Regions from separate parts of the Bacillus stercoris genome, predicted to be linked through region 2. Evidence: riboswitches for the same ligand, from Rfam matches in the RefSeq annotation. Region 2 holds a riboswitch; each other region holds the start of a gene.
What was found. A riboswitch is a leader RNA that binds a small molecule or an ion and turns the genes downstream of it on or off. The one in region 2 is predicted to bind S-adenosylmethionine.
Positions count from the first base shown of each region.

Region 1: another riboswitch for S-adenosylmethionine. It lies ahead of QA442_RS16560 (bifunctional homocysteine S-methyltransferase/methylenetetrahydrofolate reductase); the one in region 2 lies ahead of QA442_RS01790 (5-methyltetrahydropteroyltriglutamate--homocysteine S-methyltransferase).
Region 3: another riboswitch for S-adenosylmethionine. It lies ahead of metN (methionine ABC transporter ATP-binding protein MetN); the one in region 2 lies ahead of QA442_RS01790 (5-methyltetrahydropteroyltriglutamate--homocysteine S-methyltransferase).

Region 1 covers NZ_CP121861.1:3,164,642-3,170,075, reverse strand. Annotated here, with positions in the region: gene QA442_RS16575 (MFS transporter) at 1-422, opposite strand, end outside; gene QA442_RS16570 (GNAT family N-acetyltransferase) at 535-1,383, opposite strand; gene QA442_RS16565 (GNAT family N-acetyltransferase) at 1,388-1,837, opposite strand; gene QA442_RS16560 (bifunctional homocysteine S-methyltransferase/methylenetetrahydrofolate reductase) at 1,926-3,761, opposite strand; SAM riboswitch class I at 3,851-3,968, opposite strand; gene QA442_RS16555 (YajQ family cyclic di-GMP-binding protein) at 4,075-4,566, opposite strand; gene QA442_RS16550 (CvfB family protein) at 4,713-5,434, shown strand, end outside.
Region 2 covers NZ_CP121861.1:332,973-338,406, forward strand. Annotated here, with positions in the region: gene QA442_RS01770 (GntP family permease) at 1-641, shown strand, start outside; gene QA442_RS01775 (CoA transferase subunit A) at 665-1,381, shown strand; gene QA442_RS01780 (CoA transferase subunit B) at 1,378-2,028, shown strand; gene QA442_RS01785 (3-hydroxybutyrate dehydrogenase) at 2,045-2,818, shown strand; gene QA442_RS01790 (5-methyltetrahydropteroyltriglutamate--homocysteine S-methyltransferase) at 2,867-4,003, opposite strand; SAM riboswitch class I at 4,081-4,187, opposite strand; gene QA442_RS01795 (5-methyltetrahydropteroyltriglutamate--homocysteine S-methyltransferase) at 4,257-5,390, opposite strand.
Region 3 covers NZ_CP121861.1:1,031,695-1,037,128, reverse strand. Annotated here, with positions in the region: gene sufC (Fe-S cluster assembly ATPase SufC) at 1-178, opposite strand, end outside; gene QA442_RS05380 (YuzK family famiily protein) at 371-508, opposite strand; gene QA442_RS05375 (carboxymuconolactone decarboxylase family protein) at 702-1,079, opposite strand; gene metQ (methionine ABC transporter substrate-binding lipoprotein MetQ) at 1,420-2,244, opposite strand; gene metP (methionine ABC transporter permease MetP) at 2,258-2,926, opposite strand; gene metN (methionine ABC transporter ATP-binding protein MetN) at 2,919-3,944, opposite strand; SAM riboswitch class I at 4,050-4,156, opposite strand; gene QA442_RS05355 (SCP2 sterol-binding domain-containing protein) at 4,271-4,615, opposite strand; gene QA442_RS05350 (thioredoxin family protein) at 4,722-5,042, opposite strand; gene QA442_RS05345 (toprim domain-containing protein) at 5,044-5,406, opposite strand.

The sequences.
Region 1 (5,434 bases), 1.5 Mb from region 2:
AGCACCTTGCTCTCCTGGGCGCCTTTAAACAGATCTCCCGTCAGTGCCATGGCAATTGGGCCTGTTCCGGCTGCCCCGATTCCCTGAAGCGCTCGTCCTGCCATGACCCAAGGAAAGGCATTGTCAAAAAAACCTGCCGCAAACCCGGCTAACAAACCGCCGGCACCATACAAAATTAAGCAGGGAATAATGATGATTTTCCTTGAGAATCGGTCTGCGAGATAACCGACGATCGGAATCGCAAATGCTGCAATCAAGGAAAATACTGTGATCACCAGACTGACTTGAAATTGTGATAAATGAAGTTCAGATTTCATTTTTGGCAAAATCGGAATAAGCATCGAGTTTCCGAGGGTTAATATTAAAGGGATTGAACCGATTGCTACAATCGTCATTCCGTTATTTTGTTTTGATGATTCCATCTCAGAGCACACTCCTTTTCTTCTGCTTAGAATGTCCCTGATGGCTTCGTTTATTCAGTAATCAGACAGCAAAAAAACCGAACAGAAGATACCTGTTCGGGAAAAAAGAGGGTTAACCGAGAGCCTGTGAAATCAAAGCATATAAGTGTCCATTTTGAATAGGAGCTTTTTTCTGATAGAACAAAAGCGGAGGTTCATCATCTTTATGAAATCCCATTTCTATCAGGCTGTCATGCAGAGACGTGTGTTCACCCGGTATATCGATTCGCATCGGGCCTTGTTTGCCGGCCGCCAGCCTGTTGATTAATTGTGCAGCAACGTCTGATGATGGAGCGATAATGGGGCCGAATTTCAAATGGGCCGGTGTTTGTACAGAAAGTCCGTAACCAATGAACTGTCCGTCACGATTTCTGGCGATGACACATTCGCATGAAGTGGAAATAAGCTGCTGCAAAAGGTTTGATCGATCTCCGCCAAAGGCGGCAAGATCCGCCGTCGCTAAGTCTTGAAAGTCTTGTTCTCTAAAGGGTGACAGTTCAGCGTCAACCTGCTTTGTATAAGGTTGAAAACTGTGACAGCTGTACTTTCGCACTGTTCCTGCCGTATGAAAGCCTGCTTTTTCATAAAGCGGCAAACCTTCTTTTGTGGCGCAAAGCCTGATGGCGGTGTTTTCATCCGCTTGGGCGATACAGGCGTTTACCATACGCCTGCCGAGACCAAGCCGTTTATATTCCTTGTCAACGATAACAAGACCGATAGAAGCAAGACGGCCAAACAAAAACAAGCCGATGCAGGAAATCATCTCACCGCTGACATTTTGATAACCGAAAAAGCGTCCCTGCTGAACAAGCAGTCTCAGTTCTTGTTCGCCATAATCCGGCCACCCGGCTTGCCCGCAAAGCCGCAATAAGCCGGAAACGTGTTCTTCATGAAGCTCAACCAGTTCATCCACTACGTCCATAAGATCACCTGCTTGTTCTAAGTGTTTTGTACATGACAATATGATTGCCAATGCCGGGAATGTCAAATGGTTCGCCAAGTTCCTCCCAGCCAAGCTTGGCATAGTAGCCCTTGACATGGTGCCTTGCGTTGCACCATACCGCCTGAACGCCGCTCTCCGCCAGTTTGTGCTCCGCGTGTTTGATCAGCGTGCTTCCAGCTTTCTGATCGCGATATCCCTCGAGCGTTGCCATGCCTCTCAGCCGATACGCAGGGGTTTCCGTTAATAAAGGCTGACTTTGCGGGGAAAAAGAAGCGATGCTGATCAGCGTTCCTTCATAAAACGCGCCGAGATGAAAGGAGCCTTCTGCATGATCCTCTTCATATTTGCATTGTTCAATGGATTGATGGGGGCGCAGAATGCGGTGCCGGATTTCATATGTATCTTCCACAGAAATGGTTTTGACTTCGAGCATAATGTTCCTCCTCATGATTGTTTGTCTATATCGTAACACGAATCTCGTTGAAAAAGACCGCCCGATTGGATCAGGCAGTCTTTTGGGATTAATGCAAGATATTTTGGCGCTGCTCATCTTTTTGCTGAATATATGAAGTGAGCTCAGCGGTTAAGTCAGATCTGAGGAAAGGCGTTATCAAGTAGATGCCGTTAAACAGCTCGCATGCCGTATCCAGCAGGGAGCGTGCAATTGCAAGGCCTTCCGCCTTTTGCTTTTCTTTATCTTCACCGGCACGGGCCATTTTTTCGCGAATCGTATCAGACAGCTTAATGCCGGGAATTTCATTGTGGATGAATTCGGCATTCCGGCTGCTTGTCAGCGGCATGATGCCGATATAGATCGGTGTCTTCAGATGTTTTGTTTCGTTATGGATATCGACAAGCTGCTGCTCGGAATAGACAGGCTGAGAAACAAAATAATCCGCGCCGCAATCTATTTTTTTCTCAAGCCGTTTTACTGCTTTATCCAGATGGCGGACGTTAGGATTAAATGCGGCGGCGACTGAGAAATTCGTTTTCTTGCCGAGCGGTTTTCCAGACAGAGACAGACCTTCATTGAATTGTTTGATCAGCCTGATTAAATCAAAGGATGTTAAATCATATACAGACGTTGCACCGGGAAAATCCCCGATTTTAGAAGGGTCACCTGTAATAGCAAGCACGTCATTCAGCCCTAACGTATCGAGGCCCATTAAATGTGACTGTAAGCCGATAATGTTACGGTCGCGGCACGTAATATGGACAAGGGAACGCATATCGAGCTGCTGCTTGACAAGGGCGCCGCAGGCAACATTGCTGATCCGCGGGGTCGCCAGAGAATTGTCGGCGAGTGTCAGGGCATCAATTCCCGCTTCTTTTAATTCAGCGGCCGCCGATAGAAATTTGTCAAAGCTCAGTTTTTTCGGCGGATCCAGTTCTACGATAATAGAGCGTTTTTCCGCCGCGATCTCATTCAGACCGGGCTCGGTTCGCTCGTGCTGAACAGAAATGAGTTCTTTCGCCCGGGTTTTGACTTCTTTTTCCGTAATCGGAGCCACCCCGCCAACTGCTTCCGCCATCGCACGGATGTGATTCGGCGTGGTGCCGCAGCAGCCGCCGATAATTCGCGCACCCTGCTTACGGAATTCTGATGCGCTGTTTTGAAAATACGTGTCGTCTGTTTCATAGACGAGCCGTCCCTCTTCAAGCGAAGGAAGGCTGCTGTTTGGATAAACGGATAAGAACACGTCATCAAAAATCGGCACTTCGCTGAGCGCTTCAATCATGTGATAAGGGCCGAGGCGGCAGTTAATGCCGACAATATCAGCTCCGAGATCCGCAATCGAGCGCAATGCGTCAGAAAGCGGCGTTCCGTCCTGCAATACGCCTTGCTCGTGCATGGAGACATGGAGCATAATCGGAAGATCAGTCTCTTTCCGCGCGATTTTCAGCACTTCACGGGCTTCTTCCAAATCATAATACGTTTCTAACAGCAAGCCATCCGGCTCTTCATGCAGCAGCAGGTACAGCTGCTCGCGGAAGCTGCGCTTAATTTCGTCAAGGCTGTACGCGTTTTTATTAAATGTGCGTATGCCGCCCATCGTTCCAAGCACGTATGCATCGCCTGCTGAAGCCCGCGCGATCTTTACGGCCTCCTGATTCATTTTTTTGATGTCATCCTCAAGACCGTGTCTGGATAATTTAATATAGTTGGCCCCGTACGTATTCGTTTGAATAATGTTGGCTCCAGCTTCAACGTACGCTTTATGTATGCGCTGAATTTCCTCCGGCTTTGAAATATTGAGCTCCTCAAAACACCTGTCAATGCCATAGGAGTAGAGGAGCGTCCCCATGGCGCCGTCACCGATTAACACCTGTCTTTGCAAATCTTCTAAAAGTCCCATTGTCTGCCTCCTTTATTCACATCAGCAAGGAAAAAAGAGAAATAAAAAAAGTCCTCTTAAGAAGAAGACTTTGTCAGTGATTTTGTCTCTTCTTATCTTCCAAGCTGTTCGAGCTTGCTGGATTTAGCACCTTGGTCATGGCTAATCGCCATTACACCGGTTGCTGAAGCTTCGTCGGGCCAGTCCCTCTGCTTCTCTTGATAAGAACGGATATGAAATTTTCGTGTCAGGAAGTGCCGTAAGATACCTGGCGTTTTTCCCTTTCTCCAAATTTACCGAAAATAAAGACAATAATCAATAGGAATCAGAAAATTTATCTGAAATTTATAAATTGAACGTCAATTGGCAGATCTGCTCCACGCACAGCTGAGATAATCTGCTGCAGGTCATCTTTGTTTTTTCCGGTGATGCGCACTTGATCATCCTGCACCTGAGATTTCACTTTCAGTCCGGAGTTTTTGATGATCGTATTGATTTTTTTTGCGTTGTCTTTGTCAATGCCTTGAACAAGCTTTGCACGCTGGCGTACCGTTCCGCCTGACGCATTTTCCACCTTGCCGTAATCAATGTTTTTCGTCGGTACGTTGCGTTTAATCAATTTGCTGACCAGCACATCCTTCAGCTGGCTTAATTTAAATTCGTCATCGGAAACGAGGACCAGCTCCTCTTTATCTAAGGAAATATCGCTTTTGCTTCCTTTAAAGTCATATCGTGTACTGATTTCCTTCAGTGCGATTTGGATCGCGTTTTGCACTTCAGGCAATTCGACCTTTGATACAATATCAAATGAACTTTCTTTTGCCATATGAAAACCTCCATAACATTTAACTTATGTGTTGATTATAGTAGAATAAAGAGAAACTTCCAACAGAACAAAGAATCAATTTGGGATGATTGGAAAAAATGTTAACAAAATCCGTATAAAATAAGCGGAACAGGAAGGACGATAGCATGAGACCAGGGCAGCAATTAACCTTGAGTATAGATCACCAAACCGACTTCGGTTACTTTTTAACCGATGGGGAAGATACGATTCTCTTACATAACAGTGAAATGACTGAGGATATCGAGGACAGAGACGAAGTAGAAGTCTTTATATACGTCGACCAGCAGGAAAGGCTTGCGGCCACGATGAAAATTCCGGTCATCAGCGCGGATGAATATGGCTGGGTTGAAGTGGTGGATAAAGTGGAAGATATGGGCGTTTTCGTTGATGTCGGTTTATCGAAGGACGCGCTAGTCGCAACTGAGCATTTGCCGCCGTACGAAGATGTCTGGCCGCAAAAAGGGGACAAGCTTTACTGTATGCTGAAGGTGACGAACCGGGGGCGCATGTTTGCGAAACCAGCGCCGGAAGACATCATCAGCGAACTGTTTACCGACGCTTCAGAAGATCTGATGAATAAAGAGCTGACAGGTACGGTGTACAGGCTGATCGCATCGGGATCATTCGTGATTACGGATGATGGGATCCGCTGTTTTATTCACCCGTCAGAAAGAAAAGAGGAGCCAAGACTCGGTTCAAGAGTAACAGGGCGGGTGATTCAAGTGAAAGAAGACGGTTCGGTCAACTTGTCGCTGCTTCCAAGAAAACAGGATGCAATGTCTGTTGATGCCGAGTACATTCTAACGTACATGAGAACGAGAAACGGCGCCATGCCGTACAGTGACAA
Region 2 (5,434 bases):
TGCCAAAGTGGTATCCGAATGGATTTGATTTTTCCTCCATAGGATTAAAGGAGTTCGGCAGGCTTGATATTTCTTCTGCCGCTGCCATTTGGTCGGTGGAGATTGCTTTAGTGATCGGCATCATCACAACGATTTTATTTGATTGGAGAAGCGTGTTTGCTCAAATGAAGGAAGGGCTGAATGAAGGGATCGGTGGTGCCTTGCTGGCATCTATGAATACGGGTGCCGAGTATGGGTTCGGCGGCATTATCGCCGCGCTGCCGGGGTTTCATAAGCTGAGCAGCGGAATTTCTCATACTTTTACCGATCCGCTTGTCAATGGCGCCGTTACGACAACTGCGCTGGCGGGAATCACCGGCTCGGCTTCAGGTGGTATGGGCATTGCGCTAAGCGCGATGTCAGAGCAGTACTTACAGGCGATTCAGGCTTACAATATTCCGCCAGAGGTGATGCATCGAGTCATTTCAATGGCGTCAGGCGGGATGGACACACTGCCGCATAATGGCGCCGTCATTACGCTTCTGGCTGTGACGGGACTGACTCACAGGCAATCGTATCGCGATATTTTTGCGATCACGCTCATCAAAACGGCTGCCGTATTTGCTGTGATCGCGATTTACAGCCTGACTGGCCTGGTGTAGAAGAAAACGAAAGGGGCATCAATATGGGAAAAGTGTTGTCATCTAGTAAAGAAGCTGCGAAATTGATTCATGATGGAGATACGCTGATTGCGGGAGGGTTTGGGCTGTGCGGCATTCCTGAACAGCTCATTTTGTCGATAAGAGATCGAGGAGTAAAGGATTTAACCGTTGTCAGCAACAATTGCGGAGTCGATGACTGGGGGCTCGGTTTGCTTTTGGCTAATAGGCAAATCAAGAAAATGATCGCATCCTATGTCGGTGAAAATAAAATCTTTGAGCGACAGTTTTTAAGCGGAGAGCTTGAGGTCGAGCTTGTTCCCCAAGGAACGCTCGCCGAGAGAATTCGTGCAGGCGGTGCGGGCATACCGGGATTTTATACGGCGACAGGCGTCGGCACAACCGTAGCTGAGGGAAAAGAACATAAAACATTCGGCGGCCGGACATATGTGCTGGAGCGAGGCATTACCGGCGATGTGGCGATCGTCAAAGCGTGGAAAGCGGACACCATGGGCAATTTGGTTTTTCGGAAAACGGCGAGAAATTTCAATCCTGTTGCCGCCATGGCAGGCAAGATCACGATTGCCGAGGCGGAAGAAATCGTGGAAGCGGGAGAGCTCGATCCAGATCATATCCATACGCCGGGAATTTACGTTCAGCATGTCGTGCTTGGCACGAGTCAAGAAAAACGGATTGAAAAGCGAACAGTTCAGCAAGCATCGGGAAAGGGTGAGACGAAGTGAAGGAAGCAAGAAAACGGATGGTCAAACGGGCTGTACAAGAAATCAAGGACGGCATGAATGTGAATCTCGGGATTGGAATGCCGACGCTTGTCGCAAATGAGATACCCGATGGCGTTCACGTCATGCTTCAGTCAGAAAACGGCCTGCTCGGAATCGGCCCCTATCCTTTGGAAGGGACGGAAGACGCGGATTTGATCAATGCGGGGAAGGAAACAATTACCGAAGTGACGGGCGCTTCTTATTTTGACAGCGCTGAATCATTCGCGATGATAAGAGGCGGGCATATCGATTTGGCTATCCTTGGCGGAATGGAAGTTTCGGAGCAGGGTGATTTGGCCAATTGGATGATCCCGGGCAAAATGGTAAAAGGGATGGGCGGCGCAATGGATCTCGTCAACGGGGCGAAACGAATCGTTGTCATCATGGAGCATGTCAATAAGCATGGCGAATCAAAGGTAAAAAAAACATGCTCTCTTCCGCTGACAGGCCAGAAAGTCGTGCACAGGCTGATTACGGATTTGGCTGTTTTTGATTTTGTGAACGGCCGCATGACACTGACGGAGCTTCAGGATGGCGTCACAATTGAAGAGGTTTATGAAAAAACAGAAGCGAATTTCGCTGTAAGCCAGTCTGTACTCAATTCTTAATGGGAAGGTGTTTGACATGAGAAAACAAGTCGCCTTGGTGACTGGGGCTGCCGGCGGAATCGGATTCGAAATGGCAAGAGAATTCGCCCGTGAAGGCGCCAGCGTCATCGTTTCAGACCTCCGTCAGGAAGCATGCGAAAAAGCAGCCTCCAAGCTTGCAGAAGAAGGCTTTGACGCGGCGGCCATTCCGTGTGATGTGACAAAGGAAGCGCAAGTTGCTGATATGGTGGACGCCATCCAAAAACGATACGGCCGCTTGGATATTTTAGTGAACAATGCCGGTATGCAGCACGTCGCCCCGATTGAAGAGTTTCCGACAGAAACCTTTGAACAGCTGATCAAGGTTATGCTGACGGCGCCCTTTATTGCAATGAAGCATGTTTTTCCGATCATGAAAAAACAGCAGTATGGCCGAATCATTAATATCGCGTCTGTTAATGGCTTAGTCGGCTTTGCGGGAAAATCCGCTTATAATAGCGCCAAGCATGGCGTCATTGGACTCACAAAAGTCGGGGCGCTGGAAGGCGCGCCCCACGGCATTACAGTCAATGCGCTCTGTCCAGGTTATGTCGATACCCAGCTTGTCCGCAATCAGCTTAGCGATCTATCAAAAGCAAGAAATGTCCCTTACGACTCGGTACTTGAAGAGGTCATTTTTCCGCTTGTGCCGCAAAAACGGCTTCTTTCCGTCAAGGAAATTGCGGATTATGCCGTGTTTTTAGCAAGCGAGAAGGCGAAGGGCGTCACTGGGCAGGCTGTCGTTCTTGATGGGGGCTACACCGCACAATGACAGAAAAACACACTTGCTCCGAATGGAATCAAGTGTGTTTTTCTTTGCTTATTTCCAAACATCATTCGCGATCTCAACCACATGGCGGAGCTTCGCCCATTGCTGTTCTTCAGTCAGCTTGTTGCCTTCCTCAGTTGAAGCGAATCCGCATTGAGGGCTGAGGCAAAGCTGGTCTAAGCTGACATAACGGGACGCTTCTTCGATACGGCGTTTCACGTCATCCGGATGTTCAAGCTCACCGAATTTAGATGTCACTAAGCCAAGAACTAGCTGAAGATCAGACCGTTTTACATAACGGAGCGGCTCAAATCCGCCTGAGCGTGAATCATCATACTCTAAGAAAAGGCCGTCAAGATTCAAGCCGTCAAAAATGGTTTCGGCTGCTGCATCATAGCCGCCTTCTGCTGTCCAAGTGGACTGGAAGTTGCCGCGGCAAATATGCATGGTTACCGTCAAGTCATCCGGACGGTCTGCAATCGCGTCATTAATGGATTTCGCAAACAGCTGGCGAAGCTCGTCAGGCGTTGTTCCGAACGCTTCGATTTGTTTTAAGCCTTTTTCTGATAAGAAAACGGCCCATGCCGTATCATCAAGCTGGAGGTAGCGGCAGCCTCTGTCATAAAACGCTTGAATCGCTTTTTTATATGCTTTGGATACATCATGCTGGAAAAGGTGATAGTCGTTTTTATACGCATCCTTTTCCAGTTTTCCGCGGAAAAACAGCATATTCGGGCTTGGAATCGTCATCTTTGGCGTCGCGTCACCGGCAATGCTATGGAGAAATGAGTAATCTTCAAGCATTGGGTGAGTTGAAAAGTCGATATCACCTGTGACTTTAATGCCGCGTGCTTTTGTCTGTACGTTATGGAATTGAATGCCTTGCTCAGGAGTAAACGGCTCAACGCCATCTAAGTTTTCAAGGAAATCAAAGTGCCACCACGCTCTGCGGAATTCACCGTCTGTCACGACGTTCAGGCCGGTTTCCTTCTGTTTCTCCACAATGCGGATGATTTCATCGTTTTCGATCTGGCGAAGCTGCTCAGCCGTAATATCGCCGGCCGCTTTTTGCAGCCGCGCTTTTTTGACGGGCTCAGATCTCAGCAGGCTTCCGACTTGATCCGCGCGAAACGGCGGTTTTTTTCTTTGAAGTGATTGTTGTTCTGCGGGTGTTGTTTGTTGTGACATGTTGTCCATTCCTTCTTTCCATTCAAATATAAAAAAGCTCTTCCTTTGGATAAGGAAGAGCTTGCGTGACAATCTCAACCTTATCTTCAAGAGCAATCATTGCTCTAAAGGATTTAGCACCATTCTGTTAAACAGCGGTTGCCGGGTATCGCAGGGCCAGTCCCTCCACCTCTCTTGATAAGGAAAACCTTTTTTATGAAATTTTCTGATAGTATCTATTATTCACACATTTTCTATTTCTGTCAATGATAGATTATCTCCACACATCGTTGGCGATGTCGATGACATGGCGAAGCTTGGCCCATTGCTGCTCCTCTGTCAAAAGATTGCCTTCTTCTGTAGAGGCGAAACCGCACTGCGGGCTGAGGCACAGCTGATCCAAGCTGACAAAACGCGCCGCTTCATTGATACGGCGTTTCATATCCTCTGGATTTTCAAGCTCGCCGTATTTCGATGTGATCAAGCCAAGCACGATTTGCAGATCCTTGCGTTTCACAAAACGGAGCGGATCGAAGTTTCCGGAGCGGTCATCGTCGTATTCCAAAAACAGGCCGTCAAGGTTTAAGCCGTCCAAAATCGTTTCCGCTACAGCGTCGTACCCTCCTGATGCCGCCCAGGTTGAGCGGAAGTTGCCGCGGCAAATGTGCATTGTGATCATTAAATCATCAGGCCGGTCTGCCACTGCATCGTTAATCGTTTTGGCAAACAAGGCAGGCAATGTTTCTGGATCGCCTCCGAGCGCCCGGACAACCTCTCTGCCTTTTTCCTCAAAGAAGAGAGACCATGACGTATCATCAAGCTGGAGATAACGGCAGCCAACATCATAGAAGGCTTTGATTGCCTTTTTGTACGCTTGGGCCAAATCATGAAAATATTCCTCTTGATCGTTATAGATGCCTTTATCCGCCTTTTCGCCAAAAAACAGCATATTCGGGCTCGGAATCGTCAGCTTTGGTGTCGCGCCACCGGCAACTTCATGTAAAAATTGATAATCAGCAAGTGCTGGGTGGCTCGTAAAATCGAGTTTTCCCGTCACTTTGATGCTGCGCGCTTTCGTTTTCGCGTTATGGAACTGAATCCCCTCAGCCGGGATGAACGGCTCCACACCGTCAAGTCCTTCCAGGAAGTCATAATGCCACCAGGAACGGCGGAATTCCCCGTCTGTTACCACTTCAAGACCGATTTCTTTTTGTTTTTCCACGATGCGGGTGATTTCTTGATTTTCGATATCGCGAAGCTGTTCCGCTGTTATCTCACCTGCCGCTTTTTTTTGCCGGGCTACCTTCACCGTAGCGGAACGAAGCAAACTGCCGACGTGATCGGCGCGGAAAGGTGCTTTGCGTTGTATTACTGTTTTTTGTCCTGCAACACTCGTTTGGTGGGCCATGTCATTCGCCTCTTTTCTGAAATATTGAGCATGTAAAAAGCTCT
Region 3 (5,434 bases), 700 kb from region 2:
TTACTTCATATTTAGGATGCCCCATAATAGCAGCTGATAAAGTGGATTTACCAGTTCCGTTCGGGCCCATTACTGCGTGGAATTCTCCACCTTTTATTTCAAGGTTTACACCCTTTAAGATCTCTTTCCCTTCGATTTCAACGTGAAGATCTTTGATCGTTAATGTTGAAGCAGCCATATCTATACCTCCAAAATATATAATCATTATTCTCATTTTATTCTCATTCTAATTTTATAACAAATGAAAAGTAAATACAACTTTTTATCGTGCCTCGCACATTCCTCAAGTTTAACAAAGATCGGCACTTTATTAAAGCGATTGAAAAAGAAAAAGAGTGGATTCCCACCCTTTTTTAAAAGATTGATTTTCTCAATAAGCTCCTGCAGAAATCCGCTTGCTTTTTTGATAATCAAGCTCTCTCTGCCGCTCTACTTTCATTCTTGTTTCCAGCCGGCGTCCGTATTCCTCGTATCCAATTCCGTGTGACAGCTGCATCGCTTTTTCCATTTCTGACGTATAATCGAGGTTCAGTCTGTCCTGGCTGCTGCAAATAATGAATCAATCCCTTCATATATTTGCTTTCTATTGTATCAGTGCTGCGTTTGATGCCGCAAAAAGGATATGGCTTGAAATAGCGGCAGATGAGACGAAAGCATCCATTCAGATCAAATGAGAATGGTTTTTCGGAATATTCCTTCTCTTAATGCGTGGTGTTTCCGAATTCCTCAATGCACTGCTGGACAACTGTCACGCCTTGACTGAAGGCCGCGCCGCCTCCAAATGCCGCTGCCACACTGACGGCTTCGAGAATGTTTTCTTCTGTCGCTCCCTGATCAAGACAGCCTTTTGTATGATAGATCATGCAATATTCGTCCTGAGCATTGATCGCGATTCCGAGGGCGATCAGCTGTTTTTCTCTTTCAGTCAGAGAATTCCCGGCAAAGCACTGTTCAGTAAACTCGTTAAATTTCCTTCCCATCAGCGGCATCTTTTGTTCAAATGTGCCTAAACCATGTTTATATTGTTTTAGCGCGTCCTTCATGCTTCCTCTGTCTTGATTCAAAGAAAATCCCTCCATCTGTTTAACATTCCTTTTTATTATGAGCAGCTTTTGGGAAAATACGCGAAAAAACCCCGGATTTCTCACCCGGGGGTTTCACCGTGTCAGCAAACCTTCGCATTCGTTGTCAGACTTGCGCGTTGGTGCTCAATGCGAAGTGGATCAACGGCTAAATTCTCAGGCGTCCTGCCTAAACGCCGTCGTCATCACATCCTGTGAATGTCCGCTCCTATGCTCGTCCTTCCTAGACTTCAAGGGTTTTCACTCACGCTGAAAAGAGGACAAAGCCCTAAAACGAATATCGTTTTAGGGCTTTGTCAATAATTGAACCCCGGATTTCTCATCCGGGGTTTCAGACTTATTCAGATACAGGAAGCACAGCTCCGTCGTATTTTTTCTCGATGAAGTCTTTGATCTTTTTAGAGTGAAGAACTTCCATCAGCGCTTTGATTTTTGCAGAATCTTCTTCGCCTTTTCTCACTGCGACGATGTTAGCATATGGGTTGTTTTTCGTTGATTCTACTTCAATTGCATCTTTTTTAGGATTTAATTTATTTTGAATCGCATAGTTTACATTGATGAAGGCCGCGTCTCCTTCTTTGTTTTCATATGCTTTTGCCGTTAATTCAGGCGCTACTTTTTTAAATTCAAGGTTTTTCGGGTTTTTCTTAATGTCTTTCAATGTTGCGTCAACGGTTTCCACTTTAGAATCAAGAGTGATTAATCCAGCGTTTTCAAGCATTGCAAGCATACGGCCTTGTTCAGCAACGTTGTTTGTCAGAATGATTGTCGCACCGTCTGGAAGGTCTTTCAGTGATTTGTATGTTTTAGAGTAAATACCAAATGGCTCTAAGTGAACAGCGCCGGCATTCACAAGTTTGTAATCTGTGTTTTCTTTCATTTCTTGCTCAAGGTAAGGAATGTGCTGGAAGTAGTTCGCGTCCACTTCTTTATCAGCTAAAGCTTTATTGTACATTTTGTAATCACTAAGCACTTTCACTTTCAGCGTATAGCCTTTTTCTTTCAGCAATGGTTCAGCTTCTTTTAAAATTTCCGCATGCGGTGTTTTCGTTGCTGCAACGACAATTTCTTTCTTGCCGGATTCAGCGCCGTTATTCGAACCGCAGGCAGCCATAACTCCTGCAAATACAAGCAGTAATGCACCCAAAAATAGCTTTTTCAATGTAAATCCTCCCTTATCGTTTGTCTATAATATTTGTTATTAAATCACCGATGATTTGAATAATAAATACGATGATTAAAATAAACACAGTAGCAACGAAGGTAACATCAGCGTTATTAGACTGATATCCTTCTACGTACGCAAGGTTTCCAAGGCCTCCTGAACCAATGGCTCCGGCAATTGCCGTTGAGCCGATCAAAGCGATGGCTGTAACCGTAATGCCAGAAATAAGAGCCGGCATTGATTCCGGAATCAGCACTTTGAAAATGATCGTAGACGTTTTCGCGCCCATTGATTTAGCGGCTTCAATCACACCTTTATCCACCTCACGCAGCGCGATTTCAACAAGACGTGCGTAAAACGGTGCCGAGCCGATGACCAGCGCCGGCAATGCGGCGTTTGGCCCTAAGATCGTGCCGACTAAAAACTTCGTAAACCCTAATAGTAAAATAATTAAAATAAGGAACGGAATCGATCTGAATATGTTAACAACGGCAGCAATCACAGAGTTGACCGCTTTATTCTGCCAGAGGCTTCCTTTGCTCGTCAGAAAGAGCAGCAAGCCGAGGATGACCCCGATGACAAAAGCAAACAGTAAAGAAATCAGCGTCATATAAAGTGTTTCATATGTCGCGTTCCATAATTCAGTTAAATCAACGTTCGGGAAGTATTTTTCAAACATTCGTGATCACCTCTGCTTTCACCTGTTTGTCATTAATGAACCGGATCACGTTTTGCACTTCTTCCTCGTCTCCGTCAATGTGGATGAACAGTGAACCGTAAGCTCCATCCTTCGTCTGCGAAATTTTCCCTTGCAGAATATTGACGCTGACATTGAAGTTTCTGATCATCTCTGTAATCAGAGGCTGTTCAGCTGACTCACCGACAAATGTGAGCTGAACCATTTTTCCTGATGCTGTGTCATCAAGAAGGTGCTGAAGCGTCTCTTTCGTTTCTTCTGGCTCTGTCACCTGTTGAACAAATCGTTTTGTCATTTGTTCCTTTGGATTTTTGAAGACGTCGAGAACCTCGCCTTCTTCGACCACCTTACCGTTTTCCATGACGGCGACTCTGTTGCAGATTTTGCGGATGACATGCATTTCGTGCGTAATTAGCACAATCGTCAAACCGAGTCTTTCATTAATATCGGACAATAGATCCAGAATTGAATCTGTCGTTTGCGGATCTAATGCTGATGTCGCTTCGTCACAAAGGAGAACCTTCGGATTGTTTGCAAGCGCTCTGGCAATTCCGACACGCTGCTTCTGACCGCCGCTCAGCTGGGATGGATATGATTTTTCTTTTCCTTCTAAACCTACCAGTTTAATCAGTTCATTGGCGCGCTTGATCCGCTCGCTCTTTTTCACCCCGGCAATTTCTAAAGGAAACATGATATTATCTCTGACAGTCCGCGACCAAAGCAAATTGAAATGCTGGAAAATCATACTGATCTCATGGCGTGCTTTTCTTAAACCGCGTCCATTTACTTCATTAATCTTTGTTCCCGCCACTTCCACGGTTCCTGAGGTTGGTTTCTCAAGGCCGTTCAGCAGACGGATTAAGGAACTCTTACCAGCTCCGCTATATCCTATAATTCCAAAAATCTCACCTTTTTTAATGGAAAGCGAGACATTTTGGACAGCATTGACATCTCCATGTTTCGACTTGTAAACTTTTGAAACATCCTGAAGATTGATCAAAGCAATCACCTGCCTTAACACTATTCTAAGAAATCTTCCGGTTTTTTCTGCAAAAGAAAAGCCTTTCTGCACACTTGAGCAGAAAGGCTTATATAAAATGCCTTTCTCTCATCTTTCAAAGCTGAACGCTTCGTGTGAATTGGCACCATTTCAACAGCGTTGATGGTTGCCGGGCTTCATAGGGCACTTCCCTCCACCTCTCTTGATAAGAGAAATATATAGTCTTTTTCGTCCGGAAATTCTTAATGTAGAATAGCACGGCGAATGATTAAATGTCAATAAAATAAATGATGACAACTTTTACTATTATAATAATTTATTATTTTTCAATTCTTTGAAATCCTCTGAAAAAATCCATTTGTCAGCCAGAGAATGGCTTCTAGCTTTAACAGGGCCCTGAATGACCCCTTTACTTTGAGGCTTCCGCTCTGAATCAAGTGCTGAAGGGAAATATCTCCGTGCAATAAATCAATAATTTCCGTTTGGTTTCCGTAAAAGGTCAGGTTGGACGTTTGGGGCGGAGAAACTTTTTTCATTTCTCCCTGTTCGTTTATTGAGACGGTTAAGGCTTCTGCTTCTCCTTGAAAGGTAATGAGCAATGTTGAGGCATTCAAAAGGGGTTTTAAAAACAGATGCTGATACTCATCTTCTAAAACTTCCGCTTTCTCCATATGTACAACCTCCTATTTGTTGGTCATACATACACATTTCTCTCTCTGTCGCAAGAACCCCTTTATAAAACGAACGACAATTTCGTTGGATATGCTGAGAAATATGTCATAATTGGGATGCGGAAGATGATTTTTGTTTGATCAGCTCATATAAATAAGAAACGGAATGAAACGCATATCCTCTTTCGACCACCTTTCCGCCTTTAAACAGCAGAAAACAAGGGACGCTTTCAATTTGATATGCTTTTGCAAATGTCGGAGAGTAATTGACATTGTTTTGATAGAAGGCGACATCAGGCAGCATTTCTTTCACCACTGTCAGCATTTTGCTTGCAAGCTGGCAGGTGCCGCAAAACGGAGTATATAAATATAGAAGGTACACATCATCTTCAATGTGATCAAGTTCGTGTTCTTGGAGTTCTTTCATGCTATACACCTCGGGACTTTCTTTCAAGAAAAATAGTATGGACATTCAGATTCGCACGCAGCAATACAGAGGCGACATGGTGCCTGGGCGCAGCCGCTACTTCCTTATAGGCTCTGTCGATATGGAGATGGCAGGCTTCATTAAATTCACGCTTCAGCTGTTTTCTCAATTTCTCGCCTGATTCATCAGCATCAACTAATATATAGACGTCTTTATCATAAAGCTCGTCAGCCAATTCCTCAAGCTTCAGCTGGCTGATTGTTCCGTTTGTGCAGATAATGCGCACCGGTTCATTCAGGACGCTTTCGATTTTCTCTTTATCTGATTTCCCCTCGACAATCATAACCTTTTCCAGCTCATCCATCTTCTTCACCTGCCGCGTCAAATTTGAA